Linked DNA regions of Panacibacter microcysteis. The protein of the gene in region 1 interacts with the protein of each later gene in a pairwise test. Links are inferred from orthologs where the notes say so. Each region holds a gene or a part of one and is shown in the gene's direction. Other genes may lie near its edges.

Region 1 (5,578 bases):
CTTTGTTCGATCACAATGACATTGATATCTATATACTTAAGACAGATGCATACCTGGCCCTTGATGAGCAGGACAAAGCAGTAGAATTACTTGAAGAAGCATTATCCCTCTTCGAAGGAGAAGAAAAAATTGATCTTCTTTTCGAATTGGCAGATGTATATGACGATTACGAGGAATTCGATAAAGTGTTTGATTGTCTTTCATTAATACTGGAAAAAGAACCTACCAACGAAGAAGCGTTGTATAAAATTTGTTTCTGGACAGATTTCACAGGCCGGAATGAAGAAAGTATAAAATTACATCACAGGATCATAGAAGATTTTCCATATAATGAGCTGGCATGGTTCAATCTTGGGGCCGCATTTCAGGGTCTCAAATTATACGAAAAGGCAATAGATGCGTACCAGTATGCCGTAGTAATAGATGAAAAATTCGATTATGCTTACCGCAACATGGGCGATGCGTATATTCGGCTACGCAAATACAAAGAAGCAATTGAAACACTGGAAAAAGTACTGGAGCTCACAAGACCTGAAGAAGTTATCCATGAAGCTATTGGTCACTGCTATCACCGGCTGAATAAATTTGCACAGGCCAGGTTTAATTACCGCAAAGCCTCTCATATGAACCCCGATGATAGTAAGCTGCACTATAAAATCGCACTCACATATATTGCTGAAAAGCAATACAGCAGGGCATTAGGTTCGCTTGAGCAGGCAATGCGCATTCACCGCCACCTGCCGGAGTATAACCTGGCAATGGGCGAATGTTACATGCAAATGAAAAATTATCGCGAGGCTATCCAGTATTTCAGTGTGGTAGTACGCCTGAGGCCAAAAAACGTTAGCGGTTGGGATGCGTTGATCAGGTGTCTTTATAATGCCGGGCATTATGAAGAGGCGGCACGGCAATGCCTCCAGGCCAGGAAAGCTACAGATGATAAGCCTGTGTTTTTCTTTCTTTATAGTGCCGTACTTTTTGTGTTGGCAAAGCCAAAAGAAGCGTTGTTGCAATTGGAAGAAGGCCTCAGCAAAGCGCCAAAACTGGTAAAAAAGTTTATAGAATTAAATCCGGCCATTTTACAAAATAACCAGGTGGTAGATTTATTGGCAGCGTACAAAAAAAGAAAAAAAATATAAGGTAGCCGGCTGAAGAATTATTATTAAGCTTCGGTTGTGTCACTCACTTGTACTGCAACACATTATTGAGCTTTTCGATGCTGATTTATAACACGTCAGCGCTTTAGGCGGTAAAAAACATCTCACCCTTTTAAACTTTCCCACAAACACAAGCTCTAATAACGCAAAATGCAATCATGAATAAACTAATGTTGTTACTTCTTTCTCTTGTTGCTGTTACTTCGGTTTCAAATGCACAGGATAGTACTGCCAGGAAAACCAAAAAAGAGCGTATACAGAATCACGCACAGAACATGGATAGTACCCGCAGGCAAAATCTGAAGGAAAAAGGCATCACAAAAGAAAACCTGAAGGATCTGGACCTTTCGCAGGATCAAAAAAAGCAGGTAGACGATATATTGATCAATACAAAGAAGGAAAAGGAAAAAATTAAAAACGATGCCACATTAACGGATGCACAGAAAGAAGAAAAGCTGAAAGCGACGGAAAAAGACGCCAAAGCAAAACTGAACAATGTGTTAACACCGGAGCAGCGGGAAAAAATGAAGAAGAAAAGAATGAAACCACAGGAATAAAAAAAGATGGCGAAAGCCATCTTTTTTTATTGACAAATAAGGCTTTATTGAAAATATACCCGCTGTTCCACAAAGTTCAGAAAGTACAAGTGAGTGACACAACCGGCGATGCCATAAAAAACTGCAGCCGGGACAATAATATATAAACCATTGATTTACAGATTCAACGTTATGCAGGCACAGCTTCGGCTGCGGCAATTTCATAAATGATTGAGGGAAGTGCTTCAAAAGCATCGGTTTTACTTACAAAATAGTCAGCGCCAAGGTTTCTGCATACAACCCGGTAATAGTCGTCTGTATGAATAGAAGAGATAATAATCTTGAGTGAAGGGTAATTCTTACGGAAAATTTTTAGCATTTCTATTCCGTTTACGTCCGGGAGATTTATATCCAGCACCAAAATATCCGGTGTTATTTTACTAAACGAAAGCTGCGCTTCATGGTAATTCAATGCATATTCAGCACCTTTTACAATGCCGGTTTCCTCAATTACCATAAGAAAGCGTTCTATCAGCAGTATAGAGTCTTCAATGATCAATATTTTGAGGTTTTTGAACAATGCCGTTTAATTTCTGCAAAAATAAAATGGCCGTAAAAAGTAAAAAATAGACAAATGGCTTTGTTTATTGTACTATATGAATAAGTTATGCTGTAGAATTTGTACTATAAAGACCGCCTGAGTGCGGCTATCTTTGCAGGAACAGCAAATATGCAGCGAGCCGGGTTAGAAACTTTTAGGCTTTTTTAAAAATTCTTTTCAAAATTCTTGTCTGTTACAATGGAGACTTATACCTTTGCGCTCCCAAATTGAAAGTTTGGTTCACGCTATGTCCCAGAGAATCAGAATAAAATTACAGTCTTACGATCACAGTTTAGTAGATAAATCTGCAGAGAAGATCGTAAAAACAGTACGCAGTACTGGTGCCGTAGTAACTGGTCCTATTCCTTTGCCTACGCGCAAAAGAATTTTCACGGTACTACGTTCACCACACGTTAACAAGAAAAGCCGTGAGCAATTTCAGCTTTGCACGCACAAACGTTTATTAGACATTTACACTTCTTCTTCAAGAACAGTAGATGCGTTGAGCAAGCTGGATCTGCCTTCTGGTGTAGAAGTAGAGATTAAAGCGTAAAATTTCGCGTTTGATACGCGGTCAAAGTTCTTATAACAATTCACCTCTCAATCTGCTCCGCAAAATCCGGAGAGAGAAAAGAGCTCTGAAGAAGATAATAATCCTGTTAAAACAGGAGCGTACATATAAACAAGCCCTTCGAGGTTTGTTTACTGCCGGTACTTCTGAATCTTCAAAGCAGAAGAAACAAAAGAAAAGGTCGGTGGCAAACAGAGGATCGAGTTCCGCTCTCATCAGCGGAATGTCCTTACAACCTGCGGGGCATAAACCGCAAAAAGATGAAAGGAATTATTGGTAAAAAAATTGGGATGACCAGCATCTTCACCCCGGATGGTAAGCAGACTGCCTGCACCATTATTGAAGCTGGTCCTTGCGTGGTAACCCAGGTTAAAACTGCAGATACAGATGGTTATAGCGCACTACAGTTAGGTTTCGGCGATAAGAAAGAAAAACACTCCAACAAATCTGAGATCAATCACTTCTCTAAATCTCAGACAGCTCCAAAAAGCTTCGTAAAAGAATTCCGCAATTATTTCGAGGATAAAAATTTAGGTGATACCATCACTGTTGACATTTTTGCCGAAGGCGATAAAGTTGACGTTGTAGGCACTACAAAAGGTAAAGGATTCCAGGGTGTAGTAAAACGTCATGGTTTCAGTGGTGTTGGTGAAAAATCACATGGTCAGCACGATCGTCAGAGGGCACCAGGTTCTATTGGTGGCTCTTCTTATCCTTCACGCGTATTTAAAGGGATGCGAATGGCGGGTCGTATGGGTAATGACCGTGTTAAGCTTAAAGGCCTTAAAGTGGTAAAAATCTTCTCTGATAAAAACTATATCCTTGTGAGCGGTTCTGTTCCGGGCCACAACGGTTCAATCGTTTTAATCCAGAAATAAACTTTAATCGAAGAAACATGCAAGTAGAAGTTTTAAATATAAAAGGTGAAAAAACCGGTAGAACGATTGAGTTGCCGGAGGATATATTCGGTATTGAACCTAACGACCACGTACTTTACCTGGCAGTTAAACAATACCAGGCAGCACAGCGCCAGGGAACGCACAAAGTAAAAACGCGTGCAGAAGTAAAAGGTGCAAGCCGCAAGTTACACCGTCAGAAAGGTACAGGTGGTAGCCGTAAAGGTAACATCCGTAACCCTTTGTATAAAGGTGGTGGTACCATCTTTGGACCAAAACCCCATGGTTATGGTTTTAAACTGAATAAGAAAGTAAAGGATCTTGCTAAAATGAGTGCCCTTTCATATAAAGCCAAAGAAAATGCTATAGTAGTATTGGAAGAAATCAACCTCGATGCTCCTAAAACAAAGCAACTGGTTGATGTGATGAAAGTGCTGAACATAGCGAACAAAAAGTCGTTGCTTGTAACTGCTGAATATAATGATAACCTGTACCTCAGCACACGCAATGTTCCAAACATCGCTAACACTATCCTTTCAGATATCAATACCTATGATATCATGAATGCTGACGTGTTGGTAATTACAGAAAGCGCAGCCAAAGTATTTTCTGAAGAAGCTGTTGCAGAAGCATAATTGAATAACGTTTCAATAATTATACAATGAAACTGAGTGAAATTTTAGTAAAGCCTATACTTACAGAAAAAGCAAATCTTCAGCAGGATAAACTGAGAAGATATGCCTTTAAGGTCAACCGTAAGGCAAACAAACTGGAAATCAAGAAAGCTATAGAACAGTTCTATGGTGTTTCAGTAACAGATGTGAATACAATAGTTGTTCCCGGTAAAAATAAAACCCGCTTTACAAAAGCCGGCTTTATCAAAGGTGTAAAGCCTGCCTACAAAAAAGCTTATGTAACTGTAGCAGACGGTGAAACAATTGATTTGTACGCAAACATTTAATTAATAGTAAGCGAAGCTGATAAGTTCGCACAAAAGAAAAGAAAATGGCATTAAAGAAGTTTAAACCAATTACCGCAGGTACCAGATGGAAAATCGGTAATGCCTATGCTGAGATCACTACCAACAAACCGGAAAAAAGCTTATTGGAACCGATTCACAGCACAGGTGGTCGTAATGCTCAGGGGCGTCGTGCCATGCGTTATATAGGTGGCGGACATAAGAAGCATTACCGTATTGTAGATTTTAAACGCAATAAGAAAGATATTGAAGCAAAAGTTGTTTCAATAGAATACGATCCCAACCGCACAGCATTCATCGCGCTGCTGGAATATACAGACGGTGAAAAGAGATATATCATTGCTCCGCAGGGTTTACAGGTGGGTGCATCTGTAATGTCTGGTGATGCAGCAGCCCCGGAAATCGGGAATGCATTAATGATGAAGAATATGCCACTTGGTACTATGATTCATAATATCGAAATGCAGCCTGGTCAGGGTGGTAAACTGGTAAGAAGCGCAGGCGCATCAGCACAGCTTGCCAACAAAGAAGAAAAATACGCGGTATTAAAAATGCCAAGTGGCGAGTTGAGAAAAGTTTTGATTAACTGCTATGCAACGGTAGGTGTTGTATCTAACAGCGATCATAACCTTGAGCAGAAAGGTAAAGCTGGTGCAAACCGCTGGAAAGGTATTCGTCCACGTAATCGTGGTGTAGCTATGAACCCCGTAGATCACCCGATGGGTGGTGGCGAAGGTAGAGCATCAGGAGGTCACCCTCGTTCACGCACAGGTAAATATGCTAAAGGCGAAAAAACAAGAACAAAAGGAAAAGGCAGCGATAAGCTGATCATCCAACG
Region 2 (5,704 bases), on another replicon or contig:
ATTCGGTTTGCGGAGGTTTTATAGTCTTTCAGACCATCGCGGCCAATGCCTTTTTGCCCTCCAAGATCGCCAAGAAACTGGTTAGCACCACCGGTAATATCAATTTCCCAGTAGTTGGTAAGGTCTCTTAAACCATCCAGGTCATACGTTTTCTGAGAAAAGGTATAGGCTGACGCGAAGAGAATTAAACTTAATGTTGTTAGTATCTTTTTACACATATCGGATTCGTGTGCAAAGTAATTACGTTTTGGTTGCTTGAGCCTTATAAACGTATTAATTATGCTATAAATTATCCATAGTTTCAAAAATCATTTCGATATGCTCTATACCATCTTCCAGGTACACGTCGCTTGTTTGTACAAAACCCAATGATTCATAAAATTTTTTCAGGTACAGTTGTGCGCCAATCCTGATGTTTGTGTGGCCAAACAACTTACCGCAATGCTCAATCGCTTTTTCCATCAGCGTTCTGCCAATGCCACTTTTTCTAAATGCTCTAGCGGTAACCACGCGGCCGATCGACGGTTCATCATAAGCAACACCCGGTGGTACCAGCCTTACATAAGCTACAGGAATATCACCACTCCATCCGCACAGGTGGTCACAATGCTGGTCTTTGTCATCCATGTCAAGAAAAACACAGTTTTGTTCCACAACAAAAATGTCGCTGCGCAAACGAAGTATCGCATACAGTTCAAATACAGAAAGGTCTCTGAATGGTTTACACTTCCAGATAATCATAGTTGTAAATTTTATGGTTAACCAGGCTGTAAAATTACTATTAAGCTGTTGTTGCGTCGCACTCTTGTACGCTTTTATCGCTGCTCAGCGCTCCAGATGCGGTCTTCGTACTCCGGCACCAAACATTATTTTTTCAAGGCTATCTTTGCACCATGCGCAAACTAAGCATGGATGAGCTTAGCCGTAAATCGGTCGAACAATTTAAAGCTGCAGACAAGAACAGTATTATAGCAGTGCTGGATAACATACGCAGTATGCACAATGTGGGCAGCGTGTTCAGAACTGCAGATGCTTTTTTACTGGAAGGTATTTGCTTATGTGGTTATACACCACAACCGCCACACAGGGATATACATAAAACAGCATTGGGTGCCACAGATACAATAGACTGGATGCATTTTGCTGAAACCACCATTGCGGTAAAAGAACTGAAAGAGCGGGGTTATAAAGTGTATGCAGTGGAGCAGGCAGCGCAAAGCATTTCACTTGAAAATTTTACCGCACCAGCCAGTGAAAAACTTGCGGTGGTTTTTGGCAATGAAGTAGCAGGTGTAAACAACGAAGTAATAGCCCTGTGCGATGGTTGTATAGAAATACCACAATTGGGCATGAAACACTCCCTGAATATCTCAGTTGCCGCCGGTATTGTTTTGTATAAGTTATCTGAACCAAGATTGGCATTTTTTAAATAGTGTAAGATGAGTACAGTAAAGAATTATTTAAGCCTGGTAAAATTCAGTCATACCATTTTCGCATTGCCTTTCGCAATGATTGGTTTTTTCTTAGGAACAGCGCAGCTTTTCTTCTGGCAAAATATGCCGGTGCCAGCCATCGATACTCCGCATTTTGTTTTACCGGCTTTTGCAGGTGTTCCTGCCGGAGAATATATACAGAAGTTTATTTTAATACTGCTCTGCATGGTTACAGCACGCAGCGCTGCCATGGCCTTCAACCGTTACCTCGACAGGAGTTTCGATGCAAAGAACCCCAGAACGGCCATCAGGGAAATACCAAAAGGTATCATATCGCCCCACAGTGCACTGAGATTTGTAATACTCAATTGCCTGCTGTTTATCATAGCAACTTTCTTTATCAATAAGATTTGTTTTTACCTTTCGCCGGCAGCACTTTTTGTAGTGTTGTTTTACAGCTATACAAAACGTTTTACACCACTTTGTCACCTTGTGCTTGGTCTTGGTTTATCGCTTGCGCCAATAGGCGCATACCTTGCCGTAACAGGAAGATTTGATGTTTTGCCCGTTTTATTTTCCTTCGCAGTAATCTGCTGGGTCAGTGGCTTTGATATCATTTATGCTTTGCAGGATGTTGAGTTCGACCAATCGCAGCAATTGTATTCCATACCCGCTGTACTGGGCAAAGCAAAGGCATTGCGTGTATCAGCACTCCTGCACTTACTAAGTGTGGGTTTTGTGGTAGCAGCTGGCGTGGTTGGCGACTTTTCCTTTTTATACTGGACGGGTATTGCGGTGTTTGCCGGTATGCTAGTTTACCAGCACTCCATTGTAAAACCCAATGATCTGAGCCGTGTAAATATTGCATTTATTACGGCCAATGGTATAGCAAGCGTTGTTTTTGGTGTATTGGTTATAGCAGATATATTATTGCTGGCATAAGCTTATTGCAGAAATTAAAAGCCTGAGAACTGTTTCGCTTCGATCTTCGCGTTTGCTGCATAGTGTTCGGGCAGTACAAGAGTGCGACGCAACCAAAGCTTCATAGTACCACCAATGCCGGGCTCATAAAAAAATACTTTGTACATGGCGAGAATTTTAGCGATTGACTATGGTGCAAAAAGAACAGGCCTGGCTGTAACAGACCCGTTGAAAATAATTGCCGGCGGTTTAACCGCAGTGGATACAAAAGACCTTTTTACTTACCTGAAGCAATACCTGAAAGAAGAACCTGTTGAACTGATACTGGTAGGAGAACCAAAAAACTGGGATGATTCTGACACACATGCCACACCGCTGGTGCAGGCGTTTATTAAAAGGCTGCAAAAAGAATTTCCTGCTGTACCCGTGCAAACCGTTGATGAACGTTATACCTCTAAAATGGCGGTACAGGCCATGGTGGCAATGGGAATGAAAAAGAAAGACAGACAGAACAAAAAGAACATTGATGAAATTGCCGCCACCATTATGTTGCAGGAATACCTTGAAAGACATACCTGACCGTTATTTTGACTGGCATTAACAACCTAAGATTTATATTTGCCGCAATTTTAATTGTAGAGGAATTATGATTTTACCCATTGTTGCTTACGGCGCAGATGTTTTAAGAAAAGTTGCCATTGATATTGACCAGGATTATCCACAACTGGATAAGTTTATTGAAGATATGTGGGAAACGATGTATGCCAGCAATGGTGTGGGGCTTGCTGCACCGCAGGTAAATAAAAGCATCCGCCTTTTTGTAATAGACAGCGCGCAGATATTTGAGCACCAGGAAGATGACGAGAAAGGAAAATATCCAGATGAGCCAGGAACCAAAAAAGTATTCATCAATGCACACATTGTGGAGTTTGGCGGTGAAGACTGGGGGTATAATGAAGGCTGTTTGAGTATTCCAAAAATAAGGGAAGACATAATGAGGCCTGAAGAAGTGACCATAGAGTACCTTGATGAAAAGCTTCAGCCACATACAGAAACTTTTACCGGTCTTACTGCGCGTATCATTCAGCATGAGTACGATCATATAGAGGGCAAACTTTTTATAGACTACCTGAAACCGCTCCGCAAAAAAATGCTCAAAGGAAAACTGACAGATATATCAAAAGGTAAAGTGAAAGTGGATTATAAAATGGTGTTTCCTAAATGAGGCAATACATACTCGTTTTACTTTCGCTAACCCTTACCAGCAAAGCGTTTGCGCAGGATACAACGCTTATATGGGATAACCAGAAAATAACACTTCCGGAAGCTGTTGTAAGGAATAACCTTGATTACAGGCATATACTGCAACGCATTAAAGACGACACTACTTTTTACAAGGCTTTCCGCAATCTTCATATTATAGAATTCAGCTCTTACAACAACATACGCATGCTCAATAAAGATGGCAGCGTAAAAGCAAGCTGGAACAGTAAGACCACACAGCACCGCGAAAATAATTGCCGCAGCATGAAGGTGCTGAGCCAGGAAACCACCGGTGATTATTTCGATAATAAGGGCAATTATAATTACACCACTGCAGAAATGTACGCGGCTATCTTTCTTACAAAAGGAACTGTGTGTGGAGAAGACAACATTGTTAACGGCCATGCATTCGACCTGGCAAATAAAAGCGGCATCGAGAAGCACAAAGAGCAGCTAAAGATGCTTTTCTTTAATCCCGGAAAAAAAATTCCCGGCATACCGTTTATAGGCAATAAGCTTGATTTGTATGATGAGCGTGCATATAAACTATACGATTATAAGCTTGATTATATTGACTATAAAGGCAGCTATGCTTACGTTTTTACCATTAAGCCAAAGGAGTCTTATGCCGGTTCAGGAGATATAGTGGTTGATGAAATGACCACCTGGTTTGACTATAAAACATTTGAAGTACTTGCCCGTAATTACGCCCTTAGTTACAAAGTAGGTGTGTATGATTTTGATGTAAACATGCAGGTAGAAATGACGCGGGTGGGTGATTTACTGATACCCAAAACATTACGTTACAAGGGAAACTTTTCTGCACTGTTTAAAAAGAGGGAGAGGGGAGAATTTACAGCTACCATTTTCGATTATAAAAAATAAGTGCGAAGCAGCGGAAGCATTATTACAAACCCAAGCATGTAACCCAAGCCGGTAGTAGATTTTAAGTGGGAATTGTTTGTTACCAGCTTACTGTTCTTTGCTCATCTTCCGTTGCGTCGCACTCTTGTACAGCATAACTTTTTTCGGCAGGCCCTCTCACAGAAAGCCGTCCGTGCAGTACTTTAAATTCTTACATGTTATTCAGCAATGATTGCAGTTACTTTAAGTGGTTAGCAACTGTATATATAGAACACTGTGCATTCCCGATAAGAAATGCACAGTAGTAGTATTTGTCATTACTTAATAGGATCTTTGGCAAGCTGTCTTGCCTGGCTACCTGGTAAATAAATCTGGAAGCCCAGTCCAAAACCAATATTGTTATTGGTTGTAGAGCTACCAAAACCAACGGTTAGGTTGTACTTTACCAATCCTTCCAGCGCTATGTTTGGCGTAAGGAAGTAAGCAAGACCAGGTCCAAAACCTGCACCAAAACCATTTGTGCTTGTTTTCTCTACGTTGTCGCCTGAAAGGTTTGTACCATAAATACCTGCATTAGCTTCTAAAAACCATTTGGTAGTCCTGGTAAGGTTTGTAGCATTGTCGTTGAAATATTTTCGGCCGAATGCACCAACTCCGTATGTAAGGCTTGTAGCACCTTTTTGTGTGTTAAGACCAATACTTAAATCCGGCCCTATAACAAGGTTATCTTTTATAAACCAGCCAGCTTTAGGATTGATGTTAAGATTAAACTGAGTATTTCCTTCCTGGAAGTTAAGCCCAAGACCCGCAAGGTCCGCACCGACTAAAATATTACCTTTTTGTGTTTGCGCAAAAGTTGCAGAGAACATGCACAACGCAAACGCAGTAATAATGATTCTTTTCATAAATAGTTTGTTTGCAACCATAAATGCAACTACCATTCCATTATGCCAAATGCCTTGCTGGTCATAGTTTCAACATCATGCGTACAAGATTTTGTGGAATTATCTACACAAAAGGGCTATACTGTTTCCACTCTTATACACGTTTAACCATAATCTGCATAACTAAAGCGTTAGAACGCACTCGGCAGGCGTAAAAATGAAGATGGACGCCGTTTTGGCGTCCACGTCTGAATGTTTTTATGCAGTAATTGTAAAAGCTGACCAGAGATCATCATTACTGCTCAGGCACATAGATCCCATATTTTATTGCTGCTATCA

Evidence for each region.
Region 2: the proteins of rplD (region 1) and def interact in binary tests that used the Escherichia coli proteins (3 or more experiments, as listed by UniProt). The link is inferred for Panacibacter microcysteis from one-to-one orthologs.

Annotation. Positions count from the first base shown.
Region 1 is NZ_JADWYR010000001.1:2,700,760-2,706,337, forward strand. Bases 2,805-5,578 are described here. They hold rplD (50S ribosomal protein L4), read left to right. Parts: upstream 2,805-3,760; coding sequence 3,761-4,396; downstream 4,397-5,578. Other genes in these bases: rpsJ (30S ribosomal protein S10), read left to right, coding at 2,805-2,847; rplC (50S ribosomal protein L3), read left to right, coding at 3,126-3,743; rplW (50S ribosomal protein L23), read left to right, coding at 4,423-4,722; rplB (50S ribosomal protein L2), read left to right, coding at 4,767-5,578. Outside these bases: I5907_RS11005 (tetratricopeptide repeat protein), read left to right, coding at 1-1,139; I5907_RS11010 (hypothetical protein), read left to right, coding at 1,316-1,714; I5907_RS11015 (response regulator), read right to left, coding at 1,884-2,273; more of rpsJ, read left to right, coding at 2,542-2,804.
Region 2 is NZ_JADWYR010000002.1:720,155-725,858, forward strand. What follows is about bases 1,890-4,789. They hold def (peptide deformylase), read left to right. Parts: upstream 1,890-3,000; coding sequence 3,001-3,579; downstream 3,580-4,789. Other genes in these bases: I5907_RS14940 (UbiA-like polyprenyltransferase), read left to right, coding at 1,890-2,375; I5907_RS21810 (hypothetical protein), read right to left, coding at 2,390-2,521; ruvX (Holliday junction resolvase RuvX), read left to right, coding at 2,520-2,933; I5907_RS14955 (hypothetical protein), read left to right, coding at 3,576-4,502. Outside these bases: I5907_RS14925 (DUF6089 family protein), read right to left, coding at 1-218; I5907_RS14930 (GNAT family N-acetyltransferase), read right to left, coding at 283-741; I5907_RS14935 (RNA methyltransferase), read left to right, coding at 894-1,433; more of I5907_RS14940, read left to right, coding at 1,440-1,889; I5907_RS14960 (outer membrane beta-barrel protein), read right to left, coding at 4,799-5,386; I5907_RS14965 (response regulator), read right to left, coding at 5,661-5,704. UniProt on the Escherichia coli protein: Removes the formyl group from the N-terminal Met of newly synthesized proteins. Requires at least a dipeptide for an efficient rate of reaction. N-terminal L-methionine is a prerequisite for activity but the enzyme has broad specificity at other positions.